Phreatobacter stygius: one gene and its partner. The main gene of each other region encodes a partner of the protein of the gene in region 2 in a complex. Links are inferred from orthologs where the notes say so. Each region holds a gene or a part of one and is shown on either strand. Other genes may lie near its edges. The genes, in order: E8M01_RS29770 and dnaG.

Region 1 (16,179 bases), 5.5 Mb from region 2 along the record:
CGACGGCAAATGCCCGACCCGCGTGGTGCTCGACCGCGTCGGCGACAAATGGGCGGTGCTGATCCTGCTCCTGCTCGCCAGCGAGCCCCTGCGCTTCAACGAATTGCGCCGGCGGATCGACGGCATCTCGCAGAAGATGCTGTCGCAGACGCTGAAGAGCCTGGAGCGCGACGGCCTGGTCGGCCGCAAGGCCTTCGCGACCGTGCCGGTGACCGTGGAATATTCGATCACCGAGCTCGGCCGGACGCTCTATTCGGCGGTCGACAGCCTGCGCCTCTGGGCCGAAACCCACCTTGCCGACGTCGTGGCGGCGCAGCAGCGTTACGACGGGACCGAGGGCTTGTCGCAGGCGGCGTGAGGCCAGCACGTCGTCACGCGTCAACCCTCGCCCACGTCTTCTTGGGGTGTGGGTGCCGGCGGAGCCGGCGGGTGAGGGTGGTTGCGTCGATGCGCGACGCGCATTGCGCACCGAAATGATGGGCGGGCCCTTTTCAGACCCTCACCCGGCCGCTCCGCGGCCACCCTCTCCCGCAAGCGGGCGAGGCTTTGCGCACGCCTCAGGCCGGTTCCTGGAACGCTTTCAGCGTCTTGGTCGGATAGTCGTAGATCTTGCCGGTTTCGGTCACGTCGGGCAGGCAGAGCGCCAGAATGGCGCGCGCCGGGCCTTCCGGGCCCTCCAGCGTCGCCGGGTCCTCGCCGGGCATGGCCTGCGCCCGCATGCTGGTGCGGATCGGGCCCGGATTGAACAGGTTGACCCGGATCGGGCTGTTCTCGGTCTCCGCCGCATAGGTCAAAGCCAGCGAATTGAGCGCTGCCTTGGTCACCGAATAGGGGCCCCAGAACGGCCGGTTGCGCCACGACGCGCCGGACGAGACGAAGACCGCGCGGCCGGCATCGGATTGCTGCAGCAGCGGATCGAACGAACGTATCAAGCGCCATTGCGCGGTCAGGTTAACCGCGACAGTGTGATCCCATTCCTTCGGCGTGATATGGCCGAGCGGCGAGATCGGCCCGAGAATGGCGCCGTTCGCCACCAGCACGTCGAGCTTGCCCCAACGCTCATGGATGGCGAGCCCGAGGCGATCCAGGCCATCGCCGTCCTTGACGTCCAGGGGCACCAGCGTCGCCGATCCGCCGATCTGGCGGATCGCATCGTCGAGCGTCTCCAGGCCGCCCTGGGTGCGCGCCACGGCCACCACATGGGCGCCGGCCGCGGCGAGCAGCAGGGCGGTCTCGCGCCCGATGCCGCGCGAGGCTCCGGTGATGCAGGCCACCCGGCCTGAAAGGGGCTTGTCGGTCATGGAAATGGCGTCTCAGCTCGCTTCGGCGAGCAGCGAGAGCTGCTTGGCGCTTTCGCTGACCAGGTCGGTGATCGGCGTCGGGTAGTCGCCGGTGAAATAGTGGTCGGTGAACTGCGGCTGCACCGGGTCGCGGCCCGGTTCGCCGAGCGCCCGGTAGAGCCCGTCGATCGAGATGAAGGCGAGCGAATCGACCCCGAGATAGACCTTCATCTCCTCGAGCGACATGCGCGCCGCCAGGAGCTTGTCCTGGTCCGGCATGTCGATGCCGTAATAGTCGGGAAACTTGATCGGCGGCGAGGCGATGCGGAAATGCACCTCGCGGGCGCCGGCATCACGCATCATCTGGACGATCTTGCGCGAGGTCGTGCCGCGCACGATGCTGTCGTCGACCAGCACGATGCGCTGGCCCTCGACAACCGCCCGGTTGGCCGAATGTTTCAGGCGCACGCCGAGCTCACGCACCGTCTGGGTCGGCTGGATGAAGGTGCGGCCGACATAGTGGTTGCGGATGATGCCGAGCTCGTAGGGGATGCCCGACCGATGCGCGAAGCCGATCGCCGCCGGCACGCCGGAATCGGGCACCGGCACCACCACATCGGCTTCGACCGGCGCTTCGCTGGCCAGGGTCGCGCCGATCTGCTTGCGCAGGCCATAGACATTCTTGCCGTCGACGATCGAGTCCGGCCGCGCGAAATAGACATATTCGAAGATGCACGGGCGCGGCTTGCGCTGCGGGAACGGAATGATCGATTCCAGGCCCTGGTCGGAAATGACCACGACCTCGCCAACGGCGACCTCGCGCACGAAGCGTGCGCCGATGATGTCGAGCGCGCAGGTCTCGGAGGTCAGGATATATTTGCCGCCGAGCTCGCCGATCACCAGCGGCCGGATGCCGAGCGGGTCGCGGGCACCGATCAGTTTCTTGTTGGTCATGCCGACAAAGGCATAACCGCCCTCGATCTGGCCGAGCGCGTCGATGAACCGGTCGGTGAAACGGTTGCGCCGGGAACGGGCGACCAGGTGCAGGATGACTTCGGTGTCCGATGTCGCCTGGTAGATCGCGCCGTCGGCGATCAACCGGCGGCGCAGAGTCAGGCCATTGGTCAGGTTGCCGTTGTGGCAGACCGCGAAACCGCCGGTCTCGAGCTCGGCGAACAGCGGCTGGACGTTGCGCAGAATGGTGCCGCCGGTGGTCGAATAGCGGGTATGGCCAATGGCCGATTGGCCGGGCAGGCGTTCGATCACTTCGCGCTTGGAGAAATTGTCGCCGACCAGGCCGAGCCGACGTTCCGAATGGAACCGGGCGCCGTCGAACGACACGATGCCGGCGGCCTCCTGGCCGCGATGCTGCAGGGCGTGCAGGCCGAGCGCGGTCAGCGCCGCGGCATCCGGATGGTTGTGGACACCGAAGACGCCGCATTCCTCATGCAGCCGGTCTGCTTCACTGTCGAAGGCCCCGTCATCCAGGGTCTGGGGGTCGAAGTCCTCGCGCTGATGCTCCAGGTCCGCCTCGTGGAGGCGCACCTCCAGGGATCGCGTCATGGTGTCCTCGTCCAAGAACGACATCGCCGGGGCCCGGAAGCGGGCGCCGGTTCGATCTCGTGGCCAACAGAAATACGGGCCCCGATTCGATCCGGATCGATCGCATCAGCGTCCCGAAGGCTCCGATCGTCGCCCCGTCACGTCATATGCGGGGCGATGCGCCGGTTAGAAAGTCCTTTCCACCCCATGCACGGCGGCCATGCGCCGCCCGAACAGGCTTTTATCGCCAAGTCATCGCCCTATGGGCGACGCGGCTGCGGCTGGGCCGGCGGCGCCGCGGGAGCCGTTCCCGGTGCGGCCGGCGGCGCCGCGGCATCGGCGGCGGGCTGCTGCGAGCGGTTCAGCCGGCGCAGAATATCCGAACCTTCGATGTCCTGCGGCAATTTCTCGATCAGCCAGTCCTTGGTGCTGTCGAGCAGCGCGTAAGACTTGGCCTTGGCGACCCAGTCCGGCCGGTTGGTGTTGGGCACCAGCCAGGTGAAGAAGGCGAAGGCGACCACCACGATGACCAGCCCGCGGGCCAGGCCGAAGGCAAAGCCGAGGGTGCGGTCGAGCACGCCGATCTTGGAGTCGAGAATGGCGTCGGAGATGCGAATGGTGATCAGCGAGACGACCACCAGCACGGTCAGGAACACGCCGGCGATGACGATCGCCTTGGCCGCCAGTTCGTTCGACACCTGGGTCTGGGCGAGCGGCAGCAGCCGCGGGAAGGCCCACCACGTGGCGAGCGCCGCCAGGCCCCAGGAGGCGATCGACAGAACCTCGCGGACGAAGCCACGGACCATCGCGAGCAAAGCTGAAATCAGCATGATCACGGCGAGGCCAATGTCGAGATAGGTGACCGGCATCGGGGAGGGCTCCGGGCAAGCAAAATGACTGACGCGAGTCGCAACAGGCCGCGCGATCACGCGCTTATAGCGAGGCATGCGGCTGCCGTCACCCCGTCAACCACAGGCAAATCGCGCCGGTAATCCAGCCGCCTGATCGGTGGCGTTGCAGGTCCATCCGGCATTCCGATGGACCGCTGATCCCGGACCCGTGCCGGCAAGCGCATGTGAGCCGGCCGGCACGTCTCGTCTTGGCCAGGCTCGTCCCGGCCATCCACGAATTCAGCCCGGTTGTTCCCGTGACGGATCCTTACGGGCCTGCGCCGCGGCCGCCGCAAGGCCGGCAAGTCGTGGATGCCCGGGACAAGCCCGGGCAAGACGATGTGGGGCTCGCGCTGTCCTGGCCTGCTGGTCTACGCGACCGGCGATCCGGTGTGCTTCCGTCGACGCCGCTTCTCGTCTTGGCCGGGCTTGTCACGGCCATCCACGCATTCAGCCCAGGCGCTCCCGTCGCAGATCCCATCGGATCCGCGCCCCGGCCGCCCTGACCTCGAAGCGGTAATCTCAAAGCCGAGCCGCCTATTCGTTCGCGACGGCCTTGGGTTTGCGCGCGCCGACGCCGGAGGCGGCGATGTCGGCGACCAGCGTCGAAAGGTTGTTGACCGATTGGGTGCCGAGCCCCGGCTCGCCGGCTTCGCCGCGCGCCACTTCCGGCACCACGGCCCTGGTGAAGCCGAGCTTCTTGGCCTCTTTCAGCCGCGCCGCGGCCTGCGCCACCGGCCTGACCGCGCCGGACAGGCTGACCTCGCCGAAATAGACCGCGTCGGCCGGCATCACCGCGCCGGTCAGCGACGACACCAGGGCCGCCGCCACCGCCAGATCGGCCGCCGGCTCGGCGATCCGCAGCCCACCGGCGACATTCAGGTAGACGTCATGGCTGCCGAGCCGGACGCCGCAATGGGCATCGAGCACCGCCAGCACCATGGACAGCCGCGCCGGGTCCCAGCCGACCACGGCGCGCCGCGGCGTGCCCAGCGTCGAGGGCGCGACCAGTGCCTGGATCTCGACCAGCACCGGCCTGGTGCCCTCCATGCCGGCAAAGACCGCGGTTCCCGGCGCGCCGAGGTCGCGGCCGGCGAGGAACAGTTCCGACGGGTTCGGCACCTCGCGCAGGCCCTTGCCGGTCATCTCGAACACGCCGATCTCGTCGGTCGGGCCGAAGCGGTTCTTCACTGCGCGCAGGATGCGGAAATGATGGCCGCCTTCGCCCTCGAAGCTCATCACCGCGTCGACCATGTGCTCGACCACGCGCGGGCCGGCGATCTGGCCGTCCTTGGTGACATGGCCGACCAGGATCACCGCCGCGCCGGACTTCTTGGCGTAGCGGATCAACACCTGGGCGGCCGAGCGGACCTGGCTGACCGTGCCCGGCGCGCTCTCGACCTTGTCGGTCCACATGGTCTGGATCGAATCGATCACCACCAGCCGCGGCGTCGGCCCTTCCGACAGGGTGGCGACGATATCCTCGACATTGGTTTCGGCCGCGAGCTCGACCGGCGAGGCGGTCAGGCCGAGCCGCTCGGCGCGCAGCCGGACCTGGTCGACCGCCTCTTCGCCGGAGATATAGACGACCCGGTGGCCCATGCGGGCGAGCCGGGCCGAGGCCTGGATCAGCAGCGTCGACTTGCCGATGCCGGGATCGCCGCCGATCAGGATGACCGAACCCTTGACCAGTCCGCCGCCGAACACCCGGTCGAGTTCGCCGACCTGGGTTTCGGTGCGCGGTGCCTGATCGCCGACGCCGTCGAGGCCGGCCAGCGCGAAGGTGCGGCCCTTCTTGGCCGAGCCTTTGGCCGGCGTCCCGCCGACGCCGGTGCCGACATTTTCCTCGGCGATCGTGTTCCAGGCGCCGCAGCTCTCGCATTTGCCCTGCCAGCGGCCATAGCTGGCACCGCAGGACTGACAGACGAAAGACGTGATGTTGCGCGCCATGGAGCCTGCTGGAGCTGGAATCAGCCTCCGGTATAGCGCCTGTTATAGCGCCGCCCAAGGCTGGTCAGCACCTCGTAGCCGATCGTGCCGGCGGCCTCGGCGACGTCGTCGACGCCAATCCCGTCGCCGATCAGGGTCACCGTGTCGCCAGGCGCCGCCTGGCCGGCATCGGTCACGTCGATGGCGATCAGGTCCATCGAGACGCGCCCGGCGAGCCGGCAGGTCACGCCATTGACCCTGGCATAGGCTCCGGCCTGATGGTTGGTGGTGCCGGCTGAGCGCAGATAGCCGTCGGCATAACCGACCGAGACGATGCCGATGCGGCTCGGCCGCGACGCGCTCCAGGTCGCGCCGTAACCGACCGTGTCGCCGGCGCGCACCTCGCGCACCTGCACCAGCGGCGCGTCCAGGCGGACCACCGGCTCGAGCGGCGCACGGTCGGCCCGGTAGCGGGCGCCGTAAAGCGCGACGCCCGGCCGGGCGAGGTCGTGGCGCGCCGCGCTCATCGTGCAGCCGGCGGAATTGGCGAGCGAGCCGGGCACGCCCGGGAACAGCCCGCGCACCTGGGCGAAGCGGTCGACCTGCCTTGCCGTCAGCGGGTGGCCGGGTTCGTCGGCGCAGGCGAAATGGCTCATCAGCAGCGCCGGCTCGAAGGCCAGCGCATGAGGTCCGGGCTCGGCCAGCAGCGCCGCCTCGGCCAGGTCCAGGCCGAGCCGGTTCATGCCGGTATCGACATGAATGGCGGCCGGCCAGCGCCTGGCCGTCTGGCTGCAGAAGGCGCTGAACCGCTCGATATCGTCACGGCTGCCGAGCACCGGCCGCAGCTGGTGGTCGGCATAGGTTGCGAGCGCCTCGCCGAACAGGCCGTTCAAGACGTAGATGGCGGCCGACGGCAGCACGGCGCGCAACCGCCGGGCTTCCGAGAGATGAGCCACGAAGAATGTGCGGGCGCCGGCGGCGGCCAGCGCCGGACCGGCCGCCTCGATGCCGATGCCATAGGCATCGGCCTTGACCACGGCGGCGCATTCCGCGCCGGCGGTCATGGCGGCGAGCGCCTGGTAATTGCGCTTGAGGGCGCCGAGATCGACGGTCAAGCGTGCGCCGGCCTCGTCGGCCGGAACGTCGGACATGCCGCTCATGGTGCTATTCCAGCCCTTATTCCAGCCTCTGGGGCAGGTGGTCCTCTTCGGCGAGATCCGAGAACCGCGTCACGTTCGCCTCGAACTGCAAGGTCACCGTGCCGGTCGGGCCGTGACGCTGCTTGCCGATGATCACCTCGGCCTTGCCGTGCAGCCGGGCCATCTCGTCGCGCCACTTGATATGCTCTTCGGTGCCCGGTTTCGGTTCGCGGTTCTGAATATAATATTCCTCGCGGAACACGAACATGACGGCGTCGGCGTCCTGCTCGATCGAGCCCGATTCGCGAAGATCGGCGAGCTGCGGACGTTTGTCGTCGCGCGATTCGACCTGGCGCGACAGCTGCGACAGCGCCAGGATCGGCACGTTCAGCTCCTTGGCCAGCGCCTTCAGGCCGGTGGTGATCTCGGTCAGTTCCTGCACCCGGTTCTGGTTGTTCTTCGACGAACCGGACAGGAGCTGGAGATAGTCGACCACCATGAAATCCAGGCCGCGCTGACGTTTCAGGCGGCGGGCGCGGGCGGTCAGCTGCGAGATCGACAGGCCGCCGGTGTCGTCGATGTAGAACGGAATGGCCTGGATTTCGCGCGCCGCCTCGGTCAGCCGGTAGAACTCGTCTTCCTGGATGTCGCCGCGGCGGATCTTGTAGGAGGAAATCTGCGCCTGCTCGGCCACGATACGGGTGGCGAGCTGGTCGGAGCTCATTTCCAGCGAGAAGAAGCCGACAATGCCGCCATTGGTGGTTTTGTGCGTGCCGTCGGCCTCGACCTCGAACCTGTAGGCCTTGGCGATATTGAAGGCGATATTGGTGGCGAGCGCGGTCTTGCCCATGGCCGGGCGGCCGGCCAGCACGACGAGGTCGGAGGGCTGCATGCCGCCGAGCGTCTTGTCGAGGTCGCGCAGGCCGGTGGAAATGCCCGAGAGGTGGCCGTCGCGCTGGTAGGCCTGGCCCGCCATGTCGAGGGCCCGCGCCACCGCGTCGGTGAAGCGCTGGAAGCCGCCGTCATAGCGGCCGGTCTCGGCCAGCGCGAACAGGTTGCGCTCGGCATCCTCGATCTGCGTGCGCGGCGGCATGTCGACGGGCGCGTCATAGGCGACATTGACCATGCCTTCGCCGATCTGGATCAGATCCCGGCGAATCGCCAGGTCATAGATCGAGCGGCCATAATCCTCGGCATTGATGATGGTGGTGGCTTCACCGGCCAGCCGCGCCAGATATTGGACGATCGTCAATCCGCCGATGTCGATATTGGGATCGAGGAAGGTCTTGAGCGTGATCGGCGTGGCGAGCTTGCCGCTGCGGACCAGCGAGGCGGTGGTCTCGTAGATCTTCTGGTGCAGCGGGTCGAAGAAATGTTTCGAATCGAGGAAGTCGGCAACCCGGTAGAACGCCTCGTTGTTGACCAGGATCGCGCCCAGCAGCGCCTGCTCGGCCTCCATGTTCTGTGGCGCCTGGCGAAACGTCAGGTCGGTGGAGCCGACAGGCATCAGGGCGGGCAGGGCGGCCATTGCGTTTCAGACTTCGGCTGGAGAGTTCAGGGGACCCCGTCTCTAGCAGGCTTGGGACCAGCCCGCGCGAAGCGTTTTTTGGCGGCGGTCGGTGAGACCGCAATGTCCCCGATTCTCACAGGTCCGGAAAGGCGAACGCTTTGCCGGTTGACACGCCGCCGGCTTGTTCGCGCCCGGCCCGCCGCGCCCGGTGGCGCAAGCCCTGGGCAAGAAATCGACTCGGACCCCATAGATGTCGCGGCGAAATCACCTTTTTACCTAATACGGAAACCCAACGTTAACTCTGCCATGCGATCCCTTTGCCATCCGCACAAGCGGTTACTCATTCGTGAAGGGGCGCTCCCATGTTCAAGCGTGTCGCATTACCCATGGTCGCCCTAGCGGCCTTCACAGCGGTCGGGGCTCAGGCGGCCGACCTCGGCGGAGCAGCGCTCCGAGGCTCGGAAGTCATTGCTGCTGCTCCGAGCTATGTCGACAAATGGAGCGGCTTCTATATCGGCGGTCAGGTCGGCCTGCAGTCGCAGCGCAATTGGGGTTCGCATAGCGACGCCACCGGCGCGCAGCGGCCCGATGGCAATGGCGTGATGCATTACGACTTCGACTACGACTATGCCAATACGCGCTTCAGCTACGGTCTCCATGCCGGCTATCAGCGCCTGTTCAATCAAGTGCTGTTCGGCATCGAAGCCGACTTCGAAGGCCCGATGGGTGCGATCCAGTCGTCCTGGTACAATTCCAATCCGGATTTCGGCGTCGGCAACCATTATCAGCAGCGCCTCCAGTCCAACTGGCAAGGCTCGGTCCGCGCCCGTCTCGGCTGGACCCATCACAAGACGCTGTTCTACATGACCGGCGGTCTTGCCTTCGCCAACTTCAAGGCCTGTACCGTTCTCGATGATTGCCAGGGCTTCGTCGGCCATGTCGTGAAATACAACTCGACGCGTTTCGGCTGGACCATCGGCGCCGGCATCGAGCACAAGTTCTCCTATAACTGGTCGGCCCGTCTCGAATATCGCTACACCAATTACGGCTCGAAGAGCTGCCTGGCCACCGCGGCCTGCTCGATCAATCCGAATTCGTCCGACATCAACAACCGGATCGAAACCCATGCCATCCGGGTTGGCGTGAGCTACCTGTTCGGTGCGCCGCCGATGGCAGTCGAACCGATCATCGCGCGCTATTGATCCCAAAGTTCGGGGCGAGGGCGCAGTCCAGCGCCCGACGGCCCAAACGAAAAACGCCCGGCTTCGCAGCCGGGCGTTTTGCATTTGGTACCGGCCGCCACCCGGCGGCCGGCTTGATCCGACGGCTCAGGCCTCGGGCTGGCCAGCCTCGCCACCGTCCTGGAAATCTTCCGGATTGAAGGTTTCGAAGGTCGGCTCCTCGGCGCGCTGGGTCAGGTCCTCGCCCTGGGTCTGGCGCTCGGCCTCGCCGACCGAACGGGCGACGTTGACGGTGACATGGGCGTCGACTTCCGGATGCAGCGCGATCGTCACCTTGTGCAGGCCGATGGCCTTGATCGGGCTGTCGAGCTGAATCATCGAGCGCTCGACCGTCACGCCGCCGGCGGTGATCGCCTCGGAGAGATCGCGGGCCGACACCGAGCCGTAGAGATGGCCGGTCTCGCCAGCCTGGCGGATGACCACATAGGTGGTGCCGTCCAGCCGTGCCGCGATGGCCTCGGCATCCTTCTTCAGTTCGAGGTTATGGGCCTCGAGCTGGACCTTCATGGTCTCGAACTTCTTGCGGTTGGTCTCGGTGGCGCGCAGGGCCTTGCCCTGGGTCAGAAGGTAGTTGCGGGCATAACCCGGCTTCACCTTCACCACTTCGCCCATCTGGCCGAGCTTGGCGACGCGCTGCAGCAGAATCACATCCATGTTCAATCTCCTTGTGTTGTCAGATGCATGTCATGTGTTGGAGGGAGCCGAGGGCGGCGCCTGGCGCTTGTCCCTCAGGTTGAAAAGCACGTCGGCGAGACCGGCGAGCGCCACGAAGATCATCGGCCAGCCGATGATGAAGGTGATCGCATAGAGCAGGCCGAGCGCGAAGCCGCGCATGCCCCAGCCGCGGGTCACGTCATGGGCGAGCGCGAAACCGGCGAGCGCGAACACCGCCAGGCCGACCGCCATCACGATGATGCCGACATGGCCGATGACCCCGGGCGCGAAAGACGCCAGCGACCCGGCGAGCAAGGCGCCGGCCATCCAGCGCGGCAGCCGCATCGAGGGCAGGTCCGGCCAGGGCCGCGCAAGCCTGCCGGAGGCGCGCACGATGCGGCCGGCGACGAACAGGTTGAGCGCGGTGACGAAGGTCCAGACGATCGCGGCGGCCACCGGCACGGCGGCGGTCATGAAGGCGGCGAGCGTCGCCTGCGTTTCGGCATCGGCCGAGGTCATCTGGCGCAGCGTCTGGTCGACCGCTGCCCGCAGCGACGCCTGATAGGCGTCGAAATCGAGCCCGAACAGCACGGCCATGCCGAACAAGGTCAAGGCGACGGCGCAAACGCCGATGACCGACAGCAGCAGGCCCGGCGGGCACCATTGAACCGCAGCCGGATCGGCCGCGGTCGGCTGCGGCCGCACGGTGAGCGCCAGATAGGTCAGGATCCAGGCCGGCAGGCCAATCGAAAAGAAGAAGAACAGGCCGAGCTGCGAGCGCAGCGCCAGCGACAGCGCGAGCGCGCCGATGGCACTGGCAAAGCCGCCGGCATAATGGCCCCAGCCGAGGCCTGCGATCAGCACGGGCAGGGCCGCGAAATAGAACAGGACGATAGCCAGCGGGTTCCCCGACGCGAGAGTCGCGAAGAGGAGGGCGGACGCCAGTCCGGCGCCGAAGGCAATGGCGAGGGTCGGTCCCATCGTCAGCTGTCCCGCTCGATCCCGAGGGTTAGGGGGCTTGACCCCAACTTCAGCCGCGACGGGTCATCCGTCCGGCCGACGATCACATAGTTCTTCAGTCGAACCGGCGGGGCGCGGGGCGTCCCGCCGGCAGTCTCATCGGGTGATTACTTAATCACGCCTCTGATTACTTGATCACGTAAGGCAGCAGGCCGAGGAAGCGCGAGCGCTTGATCGCCTGGGCGAGCTCGCGCTGCTTCTTGGCGGACACCGCCGTGATGCGCGACGGGACGATCTTGCCGCGCTCGGAAATGTAGCGCTGCAGCAGACGCACGTCCTTGTAGTCGATGACCGGCGCATTCGGGCCCGAGAACGGGCAGGTCTTGCGGCGGCGGAAGAAGGGGCGGCGCGCGCCACCACCGGTCGATGTCGTCGATGCGGCCGTCATGATCACTCCTCCGTCGCAACAGCTTCGACAACCGGTTCGACATCGCTGCCGTCACGGTCACGGAAACGACGGGGGCCACCGCCACCACCGCTGCGGTCGCCACCGCCGCCGCCGCCAAATCCACGGTCACGACCGCCGAAGCCGCCGCCGCCGCCGAAGCCACGATCGCCGAAGCCGCGCTCGCCGCGGTCATCGCGGTCGCGCTTCTGCAGCATGGCCGACTGGCCCTCTTCGAGAGCCTCGACCTTGACGGTCATGAAGCGCAGGATGTCTTCATTGATCGACATCTGACGCTCCATCTCGGCGACCGCTGCATGCGGCGCGTCGATGTTCATCAGCGTGTAGTGGGCCTTGCGGTTCTTGCGGATGCGGAAGGCGATCGACTTCAGCCCCCAGGACTCGGTCTTGGGAACCGAGCCGCCATTGGCTTCGATAACGTCCTTGTACTGCGTCGCAAGCGCTTCGGCTTGCTGCGCAGTAACGTCCTGGCGTGCCAGGAACACGTGCTCATAGAGAGGCATTCGGCCTGTCTCCTCGTTCGAAATGACGCTTCTTCGGCGCGAAGCCCCTCAAGCCCTGGACAGGCCCGACAGAATTCTCGAAGGCGGAGACACCGGATGACGGGGGATCTAAGAACCCCCTGCAGGCGAACCTGCCACCCGTTCAGCCACCAGCCGATCGAAGCGAAGGCGGCCTTATACGCGAAAATCCAAAGCGTTCAAGGCTAAAGCGTTCACGCGCGGTCTTGACCGGGGAAGACGTGGATGGCCGTGACAGGCACGGCCATGACGCGGTGAAAAACGGAGACGCTCAAGGCAAAACGTCTCACGCAGCCTGGGCCTGGCTGCGCCAGGCCGGGAAGGGATCGGCGCGGTCGGCGTGCTCGGCGGCATCGAACCGGGTGTCGGAGGCGCGGCCGACCAGGCAATCGTCGAGCGCCGCGCGCATGCGCTCCTCATCGAGCCCCGCGCCGATGAACACCAGTTCCTGGCGGCGGTCGCCATAGACCGGGTGCCAGTGGCGCTTCAGCATGGCCCGCCATTCGTCGCTGTCGGGCCAGCGCGCCTTCGGCACCGCGATCCACCAGAAGCCCATGGCGGAGGTGCGGCAGACCGCCCCGGCGATCGACAGTTCGCCGCACCAGTCCGGCCGCGTCGCCAGCCAGAAATGGCCCTTGGCGCGGATCAGCCCAGGCCAGGTCGCCTTCAGGAAGGCGTCGAGGTTCACCGGATCGAACGGCCTGGCGGCCCGATAGACAAAGGATGAAATGCCATATTCCTCGGTTTCCGGCACGTGGTCCTTGAAACCATAGAGCTCCTTGGCCCAGAGCGGATGGGTCTCGGCCGTGTCCTTGTCGAAGCGGCCGGTGTCGAGCACCTCGGCCAGTGCCACCGCGGCGAAATCGGCCGTGATGACCCGCGCGTCCGGATTGAGCGCGCGGACGATCTTTTCGACCAGTGCCTGCTGGGTGGTGTCGACCGAGGAGATCTTGTTGATGATCACCACGTCGGCGAATTCGATCTGGTCGGTCAGGAGATCCGCCAAGGTGCGTTCGTCGCCTTCATCGGCCGTTTCGCCGCGATCGGCCAGGACGTCATGACTGCCGAAATCCCTCAGGAGATTGATCGCGTCGACCACGGTGACCATGCAGTCGAGCCGGGCGATGTCCTCCAGCGCCTCGCCGTCCTCGGAGCGGAACGAGAAGGTGGCGGCGATCGGCAGCGGCTCGGCGATGCCGGTGCCTTCGATCAGCAGGTACTCGTATTTGCCGCTCTCGGCGAGCTGCCTGACCTCGCTCAGGAGGTCGTCGCGCAAGGTGCAGCAAATGCAGCCATTGGTCATCTCGACCAGTTTTTCGTCGGTCCGCGACAGGTTGGCGCCGCCGTCGCGGACGAGGTCGGCGTCGATATTCACCTCCGACATGTCGTTGACGATGACCGCCACGCGCCGGCCTTCACGGTTGTTGAGAATATGGTTCAAGAGAGTGGTCTTGCCGGCGCCCAGAAAGCCGGAAAGCACGGTGACGGGCAGGCGAGGATCGGAACGACCGGCAAGCATGAAGGCTCCTATATATGTAATACTATAACATAACCTAATCACGATGCCCCCGGCAAGTGGCCGGCGAAGCCCTTGTCCAATCGACAGGTTTTCCCGGCATTCGGGCGACTGCTTGCTTGACTCTTGAGCGACCCGATGCGAGTTCGCCGCGACTTTGACGCAGCGCGCGAGGGTTTCATGACCGTTGCTTTCACCTTTCCCGGCCAGGGCAGCCAGGCCGTCGGCATGGGCAAGGCCCTGGCCGACGCCTTTCCCGCGGCGCGTGCGGTGTTCGCCGAGGTGGATGATGCGCTCGGCGAGAAATTGTCGGCGGTGATCTGGGACGGGCCGATCGAGACGCTGACATTGACCGAGAATGCCCAGCCGGCGCTGATGGCGGTGTCGCTCGGCGTCGTCAGGGTGCTGGAAGCCGAAGCCGGACTGAACCTGTCGCGCGACGTCGCCTATGTCGCGGGCCACTCGCTCGGCGAATATTCGGCGCTGGCCGCGGCCGGCAGTTTTTCGATCGGCGACACGGCGCGGCTCCTGCGCATCCGCGGCAAGGCCATGCAGGCGGCAACCCCGGTCGGCGTCGGTGCCATGGCAGCGATTCTCGGCCTGGAGTTCGACGCGGTGGTGGCGATCGCGGCGGAAGCGGCCGAGACCGAGGTCTGTCAGGCGGCCAATGACAATGGCGCCGGCCAGGTGGTGATTTCCGGTCACAAGGCGGCGGTCGAGCGCGCCTGCGAACTGGCCAAGGCACGCGGCGCCAAACGCGCCATTCCGCTGCCCGTATCCGCCCCCTTTCATTGCGCGCTGATGCAGCCGGCCGCCGACGCCATGGCGGCGGCGCTGGCCAGCGTGCCGGCCAAGGCGCCGATGGTGCCTGTTGTCGCCAATGTCCTGGCCCAGCCGATCGCCGATCCCGCCGAGATCACCCGGCGACTGATCGAACAGGTCACCGGTACGGTGCGCTGGCGCGAATGCGTGGCGACCATGGCCGGGCTCGGCGTCACCAGCTTTTATGAGATCGGCGCCGGCAAGGTCTTGTCGGGCCTGGTCAAGCGGATCGCCGAGGGCGCCACCGGCAGCGCCATCGGTTCGCCCGACGATATCGCCGCCTTCAAGGCTTCGCGCGGATAAGAGGTGCTCCCATGTTCGATCTGACTGGCAAGACGGCGCTCGTCACCGGTGCGACCGGCGGCATCGGCGGCGCGGTGGCGGCAGCGCTCCATGCGCGCGGCGCAACCGTTGCCCTGTCCGGCACGCGCCGGGAGAAACTCGACGAACTGGCGGCGGCTCTTGGTGCGCGCGCCCATGTCCTGCCGACCAACCTGTCGTCGATCGAAGAGGTCGAGGCGCTGGTGCCGGCTGCCGACAAGGCGATGGGCGGGCTCGACATTCTTGTGAATAACGCCGGCATTACCCGCGATAACCTGTTCATCCGGATGAAGGACGAGGAGTGGGACCAGGTGATCGCAGTCAACCTGACTGCCAGCTTCCGCCTGACCCGGGCCGCGACCAAGCTGATGATGCGCAAGCGCTGGGGCCGGATCGTCTCGATCACCTCGGTGGTCGGGGTCACCGGCAATCCCGGCCAGGGCAATTATGCAGCCTCGAAAGCCGGCCTTATCGGCATGTCGAAAGCGCTTGCGGCCGAGGTCGCCAGCCGCAACGTGACGGTCAACTGCGTGGCCCCCGGTTTCATCGAAACGGCCATGACGGATGCCCTCAACGACAAGCAGAAGGAGACGATCCTGACGCGTGTTCCGGCGGGTCGGCTCGGCAAGGCGAATGAAATTGCCGCCGCCGTTGTCTATCTCGCCTCGGAGGAAGCGGCCTATGTCACCGGCCAGACGCTCCACGTCAATGGCGGCATGGCCATGATATAATTCATTATTTTGGCGTTTCGGAGGCGCGCTGGCAAAACCTTTAGGCCTGTGTTAGAGAGCCTGACGGTTCGGGCAGGGGGCCTTCCCGAGATGATCCAGATTCACGGCGGAGCGGCCCGCCATCACCAATCTTGAATGCCGCACACCGCGTCCCATCGTGGGCGGTGCCTTATCGTCGGATGGAACGAGGATAAACTTATGAGCGATATCGCTGACCGAGTGAAGAAGATCGTCGTGGAGCAGCTCGGCGTTGATGCCGAGAAAGTGGTCCCGGCCGCGAGCTTCATCGACGACCTGGGTGCCGACAGCCTCGACACCGTCGAGCTCGTCATGGCGTTCGAAGAAGAATTTGGCGTCGAGATTCCGGACGACGCTGCCGAGACGATTCTCACCGTCGGCGACGCGGTGAAATTCCTCGAGAAAGCTGCCAACGCCTGATTTTTCGGGCTGTTGGACTTTAACCAAATGATGTTCGAGGGGCCGGGGAGCGTTGAACGCCTCCGGCCTTTCGTTCAGGAGCTCGGGTGTGGGAAACGGGAACAGGTGAAGCGATGATGCGGCGTGTTGTGGTGACCGGCGTGGGTGTCGTATCTCCGCTTGGATGCGGAGCCGAGACGACCTGGGCAAGGCTCGTCAAAGGCGACAATGCCGCGCGCA
Region 2 (7,340 bases):
TCGGTATCGGCTTCGTCGGCCTCGTCGGCCGCCGGCGCCTCACCCTCGCCTTCTTCCGCCGTATCCTCATTGTCGACGACATTGATGCCCATTTCACTGAGCATCGCATTCATGTCTTCGATCTGGTCCGAGGTGAACGAGGCCGCAGGCATGACCGCATTGATCTCGTCGATGGTCACATAGCCGCGCTTCTTGGCGCGCTTGATCATCGCACGGACACCGGCATCGGAGAGGTCCAGGAGCGGGCTGTCGGGAGCCTCGGTCTCCTGATCCGCGCCTTCCGTTTTCTCGGTTGCCTTCGTTGCCATTTCGTCGTCCATCGCTCGCCGGGGTGCTGACCCCGCATGGCGCGTCGGGGTGGGTTCAAGGCCCGCCGCAACGCCAAAAAAGGGGCGGCGCTCGCTTGGAGCGCGCCCCGACCGCTAGTGATTCGCTACCCTTAAGGCCTCTGTCCTTAAGCCCTCATGAACCATGACCCGCCGCCTCGTCTCCGCTGCGCGGTCCTGCCCGTCCGTCGTTCCAGGCCTGCTCATCCGGACCGACTCCCCCGCCCGGACGAATGACCGAACCCCTCGATCAGGGCTTCGGTACCAGTCAGCTCCGCTTCGCGACGTTTGACGTCGATCAGCCAGTGCTCATTCGCTTCCGTGGGGTCATCGCCGAAGGCACGCTCGGCATCCCTGATTTCCTTAATTAGCGCTTGCTTCTTGCGATGCAAGGTCAGGAGTTGGCCGAAGGTGACTTCGACGTCGATTCTCGCCGCGCCCGGCATGGCCCCCCAGACCGCGCTGGAGGTCGCAATAGCGCGGATTTGCTGGATTAGCGCACCATGCCCATGGGCCATGAGAGCCGATGCATAGGCAACCTGCTCTCCCTCGACGCCGTGCGCATGCACTTCCAACAAGGCAACTTTGAGGCTTTCCGCCTGTGGATGGCGAAAATCCAGCGCCGCGAGATCTTCCTCGGCGCCATCGATCAGCCAGGGGTGATTGAGCAGGGCCGTGAGAATCAGCGCCTCGCGCAGCGGCATCGAGGCGCGCGGGCCGCGCACCAGCGCGGAATTGGACAAGGACGGCGACGGCCGGTGATCGGGAACCGCGAAGCCGCCCTGGCCGAACCCGCCCTGGCCGCGAAAGCCGCCCTGCCCGCGAAAGCCGCCTTGCGGCCCGCCCTTGCCGGCTGAGCGCCGGTCGCGCTGCTGCGGCCGGAACAGATCGGACAGCCGGCCGAACACGTCGTCGCGATAGTGCCGCCGGACGTTCTCGTCGCCAATGGTGGCGACCACCTCGGTAAAACGCGCTTCCAGCGCGGCACGCTTTTCCGGGGTGCCGAAGACACCAGCCTCGGTCTCGCGCTGCCACAGCATGGAAGCGAGCGGCTGGGCCCGTTCCAGCACGGCATCGATGGCCTCCCGGCCGGAGGAGCGGATCAGGTCGTCGGGGTCCTGGCCCTCGGGCAGGCTGGCGAACATCAGGCTGCGGCCGGGCTTCAGGTGCGGCAGCGCGATATCGACGGCGCGATAGGCGGCGCGCCGGCCGGCCTTGTCGCCGTCGAACAGCAGGATCGGGTCCGGCGCCATGCGCCACAAGAGTTCGAGCTGGCCTTCGGTCAGCGCGGTGCCGAGCGGCGCCACCGTCTCGCCAAAGCCGGCCATGACCATGGCGATGACGTCGACATAACCCTCGACCGCGATGACCCGGCTGGTCTTGTGGCTGGGTTCGCGGGCGCCGAAGGCGTTGTAGAGCAGCGAACCCTTGTGGAAGAGCTCGGTCTCCGGCGAGTTCAGATATTTCGCCGGCACGTCCTTTTCCAGGGCGCGGCCGCCAAAGGCCACCACCCGGCCGCGCAGGTCGGTGATCGGGAACATCACCCGGTCGCGGAACCGGTCATAAGGAACCGGAATGCCGTCGCCATGAACCAGCAGGCCCGCCGCCACCATGTCGCCGACCGGCACGCCCTTGGCACCGAGATGTTCCTTCAAGGCGAAGCGCTCGGCCGGTGAATAGCCAATGCGGAACTTCACCTGGGTCTGCGGCCCCAGCGCCCGCCCGGCGAGATAGCCGCGCGCCTTCGCGCCCTGGCGATCCTGCAGCTGCGCCTCGAAGAATTTCGCCGCAAGCTCCAACACCTCGTAGAGGCTCTTGGCCTTCTCGGCGCGCTGAACCTCTTCCGCCGTCACCTTGGGCATCGGCACGCCGGCAAGCGAGGCCAGTTGTTCAACCGCCTCGGGGAACGACAGCCCCTCGGTCTCGATCACGAAACTGAACTGGTCGCCGTGCTTGCCCGACGAGAAGCAATGATAGAAGCCCTTCTGGTCATTGACATAAAAGGACGGCGTCTTCTCGGCGTTGAACGGCGACAGGCCGCGCCACTCGCGGCCCTGCTTCTTCAATTTGACGCGTTTTCCCACCACCTCCGACACGGGGAGGCGTTGCCGGATCTCGTCCAGGAATGACGGCGGAAAGCGCATGAACCCGTCTTAGCACTTCCGGCGCCTGGGAACGAAGCGGCCTGTGGGAAACCAGCCGCTTCGGCACTGGTGGCACAAGCCGGTTAACGCTCGATCAGCTTGCGATAGAGATGCCAGGTCGCGTGGCCCAGCACCGGCATGACGATGGCAAGCCCGACCAGCGCCGGGATCGAGCCCAGCACCAGGAGGGCGGCGACGATCAGGCCCCACAACGCCATGGTGGCCGGATTGGCCTTGACCGCCTGGAGCGAGGTCTTGATCGCCGTCGTGGCGTCGACATTGCGGTCGAGCAGCAGCGGGAACGAGACCACGCCGATCATCAAGGTGACCACGGCAAAGACGAAGCCAATGGCATTGCCGACGAGAATCAGCGTCCAGCCGGCCCGGCTGGTGAAGATCTCGCGGAAGAAATCGATCGGATCGCGCGGCACGTCGTCGCCGAACATGCTGCGATAGAGGATCAGCGCCACCCCGAGCCAGCACAGGAACAGCACCATCAGCACGCCGCCGAGTTCGGCGATGGCCGCGCGCGAGGGCGAATGCAGCACGTCGAAGGCATGGCGCCAGGAGGTGTCGAGCCCCTGCTCGCGCCGCCGGCTGATCTCATAGAGCCCGATCGCCGCGAAGGGCCCGATCAAGGCGAAACCCGCGGCCAGCGGAAACAGCATCGGCAGCACGTCGAAACCGACGGCGAGCCGGCCAAGATAGAGACCGGCGATCGGATAGATCAGGCAAAGGAACAGGAGATGGCTGGGCATGGCCCAGAAGTCATCGAGGCCTTTCGCCAAAGCGTCCTTCAGATCCGCCGGGACGATCCGTCGGATCGTCGGCGGCGCGACACTGACCGGAGCAACCGGCGCAGGCCCACCATCGGCGCGGGCGCGCAAGGATTTCGGAGAAGCTGCACGTGCTTTTGCCATGTCGTTTCACCCGACTTGGAGGCCGTTCAGGCCGTTCTTGCACTGCGGCAATGCGGACATTCACTTCCGCTGCCGCCAGCGTCGAGCCTGAACTCGGTATCACCGCTTGTACACCGGGACGAAAGGCTTGTCGCGTCAGGAGAGCACACGATGCGGCGGGGCCGGGCCGAAGTCTTGGGCCGAAGTCTTGGGCCGAAGTCTTAGGCCCCCTCGCCAAGACCTCACGGAACCGCGCGCAGCGCCTCCGTGCATTCTTTCATCATGCGCGGATACTCCTTGACGATGTGATCGATCAGCGCCCGCACCGCCGGCAGCAGGCCCTGCCGTGTGGTGAAGACCAGGTGGATCGTACCCATCGGCGCGGTCCAGCCGGGCAGGACCAGGACCAGCGCGCCGGCGTCGATCGCGTCATCGGCCACCTGCTCGGGCAGCAGCGCGACGCCCAGCCCCTCGATCGCCGCCTGTTTCAACATGGCGAAGCTGCTGCCGCTCAGCCGCGGTTCATGGGCGACCTCGACCTTGCGCCCGTCCGGATCGGTCAGGTGCCAGGTGTCCTGGACGAACTGTTCGGTGGACGACAGCGTCGGCACCAGGCCAAGCGTCTCGACGCCGATATGGCCGCCATGGCGGGCGATGAAATCAGGGCTTGCCACCAGCACCTGCCGGCTCTGGCCGAGGATCCGCATGGTCAGGTTCGGATCGGTGTCGAGCCGGGTTCTGACCCTCAAGGCGACGTCGACGCGCTCTTCGATCAGGTCGACCGGCCGGTTGGCGACCAGCATCTGCACCTTGACCTCGGCAAAGCGTTTCAGGAAGGCCGGCAGGATCCGCGCCATCAGGCTCTGCGCGATATCGGGCGGGCAAGCCAGCCGGACGATGCCGCGCGGCTCGGCGCGGGCCTTGGCGACCAGCGCCTCGGCAACCTCGACGCCAGCCAGCACCGACTGGCATTGCTGGTAGAATTCCTGGCCGATATCGGTCACCCGGAACCGCCGTGTCGAGCGCTCGATCAGCCTGACGCCAAGGCGCTGCTCGAGCCTGGCGACATGTTTGCTCAATTTGGATTTGGGGATGTCGAGCGCCCGGCCGGCCGGCGAAAAGCCCTTGTGCTGGACAACCGCGGCAAACAGATAGAGGTCGTTCAGGTCTTGCACCGGCTTCACTCCTGCCCTTGCGAGCGCCTTGCAGCGTTTCCAAATCGAAACGATCAGTTCGATTTTTGCCGACTTCAGCCTTTTCGTTCTCAATCTATATCGGGTGTCCAGTCTCGCAACGCCACAAGGACACCTGCCATGAAACTCCTGCACATCGATTCCGGCATTCTCGGCGACTATTCCGTGTCGCGCCGCCTGACGGCGGCGCTGGTCGAGCGCCTCAAGACCGAACATCCCGGCCTCGAGGTCACCTATCGCGATCTCGCCGCCGATCCGATCGCTCACCTGTCGGGCGCCTATCTGTCGGCCCAGTCCGCCGACCCGAGCCAGCACGGCGCCGACCTGCAGAAGGACCTGGCGGCCGGCGGCCGCGCGCTCGAGGAGTTCCTCGCCGCCGACATCGTCGTGGTCGGCGCGCCCATGTACAACTTCGCCATTCCCTCGCAATTGAAGGCCTGGCTGGACCGCGTCGCCGTCTCCGGCAAGACCTTCCGCTATACCGAAAAGGGCCCCGAGGGCCTCGCCGGCGCCAAGAAGATCATCGTCGCCTCGTCGCGCGGCGGCATCTACAGCGCCGGCTCGCCGGCCGCTGGCCTGGATCACCAGGAGAACTATCTGCGCACGATCTTCGGCTTCTTCGGCGTCACCGACCTCGAATTCGTCCGCGCCGAGGGCGTCAATATCAGCCCGGAGAAGAAGCAGGAGGCGATCACCGCCGCCGAGCGCGAGATCGCCGAGCGCCCGATCGCGCTGCCGAAAGCCGCCTGACCGGATGACCATGGACGGGGCGGCCTCGTGCCGCGCCGCCCAGGACCGCTGCACAGTGGTTATGACGGGTTGATTGCCGCGAGCGGATGAATGCGTGGATGCCCGGGACAAGCCTGGGCACGACGATGTGTTGACGTCACAGTGTGCTGGACCACGGCGCGGATCCTGCGCCCGGTCGATGCAGCGCCCGCTGCTCCAAGGACAATTCTCGTCTTGGCCGGGCTTGTCCCGGCCATCCACGAATTGATTGCCGCGAGCGGATGAATGCGTGGATGCCCGGGACAAGCCCGGGCAAGACGACGTGGTGCCAGCATGAGGAAGTGGTGCCAAGCCGCCATTGCGCCGTTGTCTCCATCAGCGCGGCGCCTATCCAGCCAAAGGGTCATAATCACTGTGCTGCGGTACCAGGACCGCCTCAGCCGCGCCTGACGTTCCAGAACACCGGATTGCCGTTCAGCACGCCGGTCAGATTGTTGCGATAGGATGTCGGGAAGAAGCGCTGGCCGAGCGGCACATAAGGCACGTCCTGGAAGGCCAGCGTCTGGATCCGTCGCGCGATCTCCTTCTGCGCGGCGAGGTCCGGGGCCTTGAACCAGTCGTCGCGCAGCGTTTCGAGGCCCGGAATGGTCGGCCAGCCAGGACCTGCCGAGCGGCCATTGGCGCGCAGGAAGGCGTGGCCTGCCGGGGTGAACATGTCGGTGCCGCTCCAGAACGTGTGATAGACGTTCCAGCCGCCCTGCTCGACCGGCTCGGTCTTGGCGCGGCGCTGGACCAGCGTGCCCCAGTCGCTCAGCTGGTAGTCGACGTTGAAGCCCATCTTCTTCAAGAGGTCCGCGCCAATATCCGACAGCGCCCGCGAGGCCGCGATATCGGAAGCGCCGAGCACGACGACTTTCTCGCCCTTGTAGCCGGCGGCCGCGATGGCCTCCTTGGCGGCGCCGATGTCGCGCGGCTTGGTCAGCGCCTCCATGCCGGCGTCATTGGCGAGCGGCGTGCCAGGGCAGAAAATGCCGACGCCGTCCTTCCAGAGTTCGGGTTCGTTGGTCTGCGCCTGCATGAATTCGGATTGCGAGACGAAGCTCAGCACCGCCCGGCGTAGCGCCGGATTGTCGAACGGCGGCACCAGATGGTTGAGCCGCATGGTCGAGATCCAGCCGGTCGGGTCGATGACCTTGGTGGTCACGTCGCGCAGCCGCCTGACCGCCGGCAGAAGATCGGCGTCCGGCGTGTACCACCAGTCGATCTCGCCGTTGCGGATGGCCCCGAGCACGGTGTTGGCATCCGGCATGATGCGCCATTCGACCCGTTCGAAATGGGCCACCTTCGGGCCCGCCGACCAGTCCGGCGTGCCGCTGGCGCGCGGCACGTAGTCGGCGAAACGCTGATAGGCCATCAGCGCGCCGGGCACGCGATCGGCGACCAGGAACTTGTACGGGCCGGAGCCGACCATTTCGGTGATGCGCTCGGTCGGCGCGGTCTGGGCCAGCCGCTCCGGCATGATCGCGCACATGCTGGGCGACGACTTGCCGAGCGCGTCGGGCAGCAGGGGAAACGGATATTTCAGCCGGAAGCGGATGGTCTTGTCGTCGGGCGCCGACAGGTCGTCGGTCGCCGCCATCAGCGCCTGGCCGAAGGCGTCGCGGGCGCCCCAGCGCCTGATGCTGGCCACGCAGTCACGCGCCAGCACCCTCGACCCGTCATGGAACTTCAAACCGTCGCGCAGCGTCAGCGTCCACAGCTTGCCGTCGTCGCCGGTCAGCGCCCCGTCCAGCATCTGCGGCGACATGCGATACTGGCCGTCCATGCCGAACAGCGTGTCGAACACCAGGAAACCGTGGTCGCGGGTCGGATAGGTCGTGGTCCAGACCGGATCGAGCACCGCGACATCGGTCTGCGGCACGAATTTCAGGACATTGGCGCCCTGGGCCAGACCAACCGACGGGGCGGCGAGGACGGCCGCCGCGCCCCCCAGGAAATGACGGCGGTTGAAAGCTTTGCTGGCCATGGGTGCGGTCCCCTCGCAACCGG

What was found.
Region 1: the proteins of dnaG (region 2) and E8M01_RS29770 are in contact, whole or in part, in a crystal structure (PDB 2R6A), measured with the Geobacillus stearothermophilus proteins. The link is inferred for Phreatobacter stygius from one-to-one orthologs. Residues at the interface, in WP_049624496.1 of Geobacillus stearothermophilus: Lys456, Leu457, Leu458, Pro459, Ala460, Asn463, Ala464, Leu467, Leu535, Leu536, Ile537, Ala538, Gln544, Glu545, Asp548, Tyr549, His552; in WP_033016901.1 of Geobacillus stearothermophilus: Ser13, Glu15, Ala16, Gln18, Glu91, Leu92, Asp94, Ala95, Val96, Pro97, Thr98, Ala99, Ala100, Asn101, Tyr104, Tyr105, Ile108.

Annotation. Positions count from the first base shown.
Region 1 is NZ_CP039690.1:6,288,335-6,304,513, forward strand. Bases 6,064-9,041 are described here. They hold E8M01_RS29770 (replicative DNA helicase), read right to left. Parts: upstream 8,309-9,041; coding sequence 6,818-8,308; downstream 6,064-6,817. Other genes in these bases: alr (alanine racemase), read right to left, coding at 6,064-6,801; E8M01_RS29775 (outer membrane protein), read left to right, coding at 8,653-9,041. Also shown: E8M01_RS29740 (winged helix-turn-helix transcriptional regulator), read left to right, coding at 1-358; E8M01_RS29745 (SDR family NAD(P)-dependent oxidoreductase), read right to left, coding at 558-1,301; purF (amidophosphoribosyltransferase), read right to left, coding at 1,314-2,843; E8M01_RS29755 (CvpA family protein), read right to left, coding at 3,083-3,691; DNA repair protein RadA, read right to left, coding at 4,250-5,662; more of alr, read right to left, coding at 5,683-6,063; more of E8M01_RS29775, read left to right, coding at 9,042-9,492; rplI (50S ribosomal protein L9), read right to left, coding at 9,619-10,185; E8M01_RS29785 (DUF2232 domain-containing protein), read right to left, coding at 10,216-11,166; rpsR (30S ribosomal protein S18), read right to left, coding at 11,333-11,593; rpsF (30S ribosomal protein S6), read right to left, coding at 11,596-12,114; E8M01_RS29800 (GTP-binding protein), read right to left, coding at 12,419-13,651; fabD (ACP S-malonyltransferase), read left to right, coding at 13,829-14,773; fabG (3-oxoacyl-[acyl-carrier-protein] reductase), read left to right, coding at 14,785-15,522; E8M01_RS29815 (acyl carrier protein), read left to right, coding at 15,721-15,960; fabF (beta-ketoacyl-ACP synthase II), read left to right, coding at 16,077-16,179. UniProt on the Escherichia coli protein: The main replicative DNA helicase, it participates in initiation and elongation during chromosome replication. Travels ahead of the DNA replisome, separating dsDNA into templates for DNA synthesis.
Region 2 is NZ_CP039690.1:777,493-784,832, forward strand. Bases 1-2,966 are described here. They hold dnaG (DNA primase), read right to left. Parts: upstream 2,471-2,966; coding sequence 530-2,470; downstream 1-529. Other genes in these bases: rpoD (RNA polymerase sigma factor RpoD), read right to left, coding at 1-308; E8M01_RS03685 (DUF2189 domain-containing protein), read right to left, coding at 2,554-2,966. In the rest of the region: more of E8M01_RS03685, read right to left, coding at 2,967-3,228; E8M01_RS03690 (LysR family transcriptional regulator), read right to left, coding at 3,612-4,544; E8M01_RS03695 (FMN-dependent NADH-azoreductase), read left to right, coding at 4,683-5,312; E8M01_RS03700 (ABC transporter substrate-binding protein), read right to left, coding at 5,728-7,317. UniProt on the Escherichia coli protein: RNA polymerase that catalyzes the synthesis of short RNA molecules used as primers for DNA polymerase during DNA replication.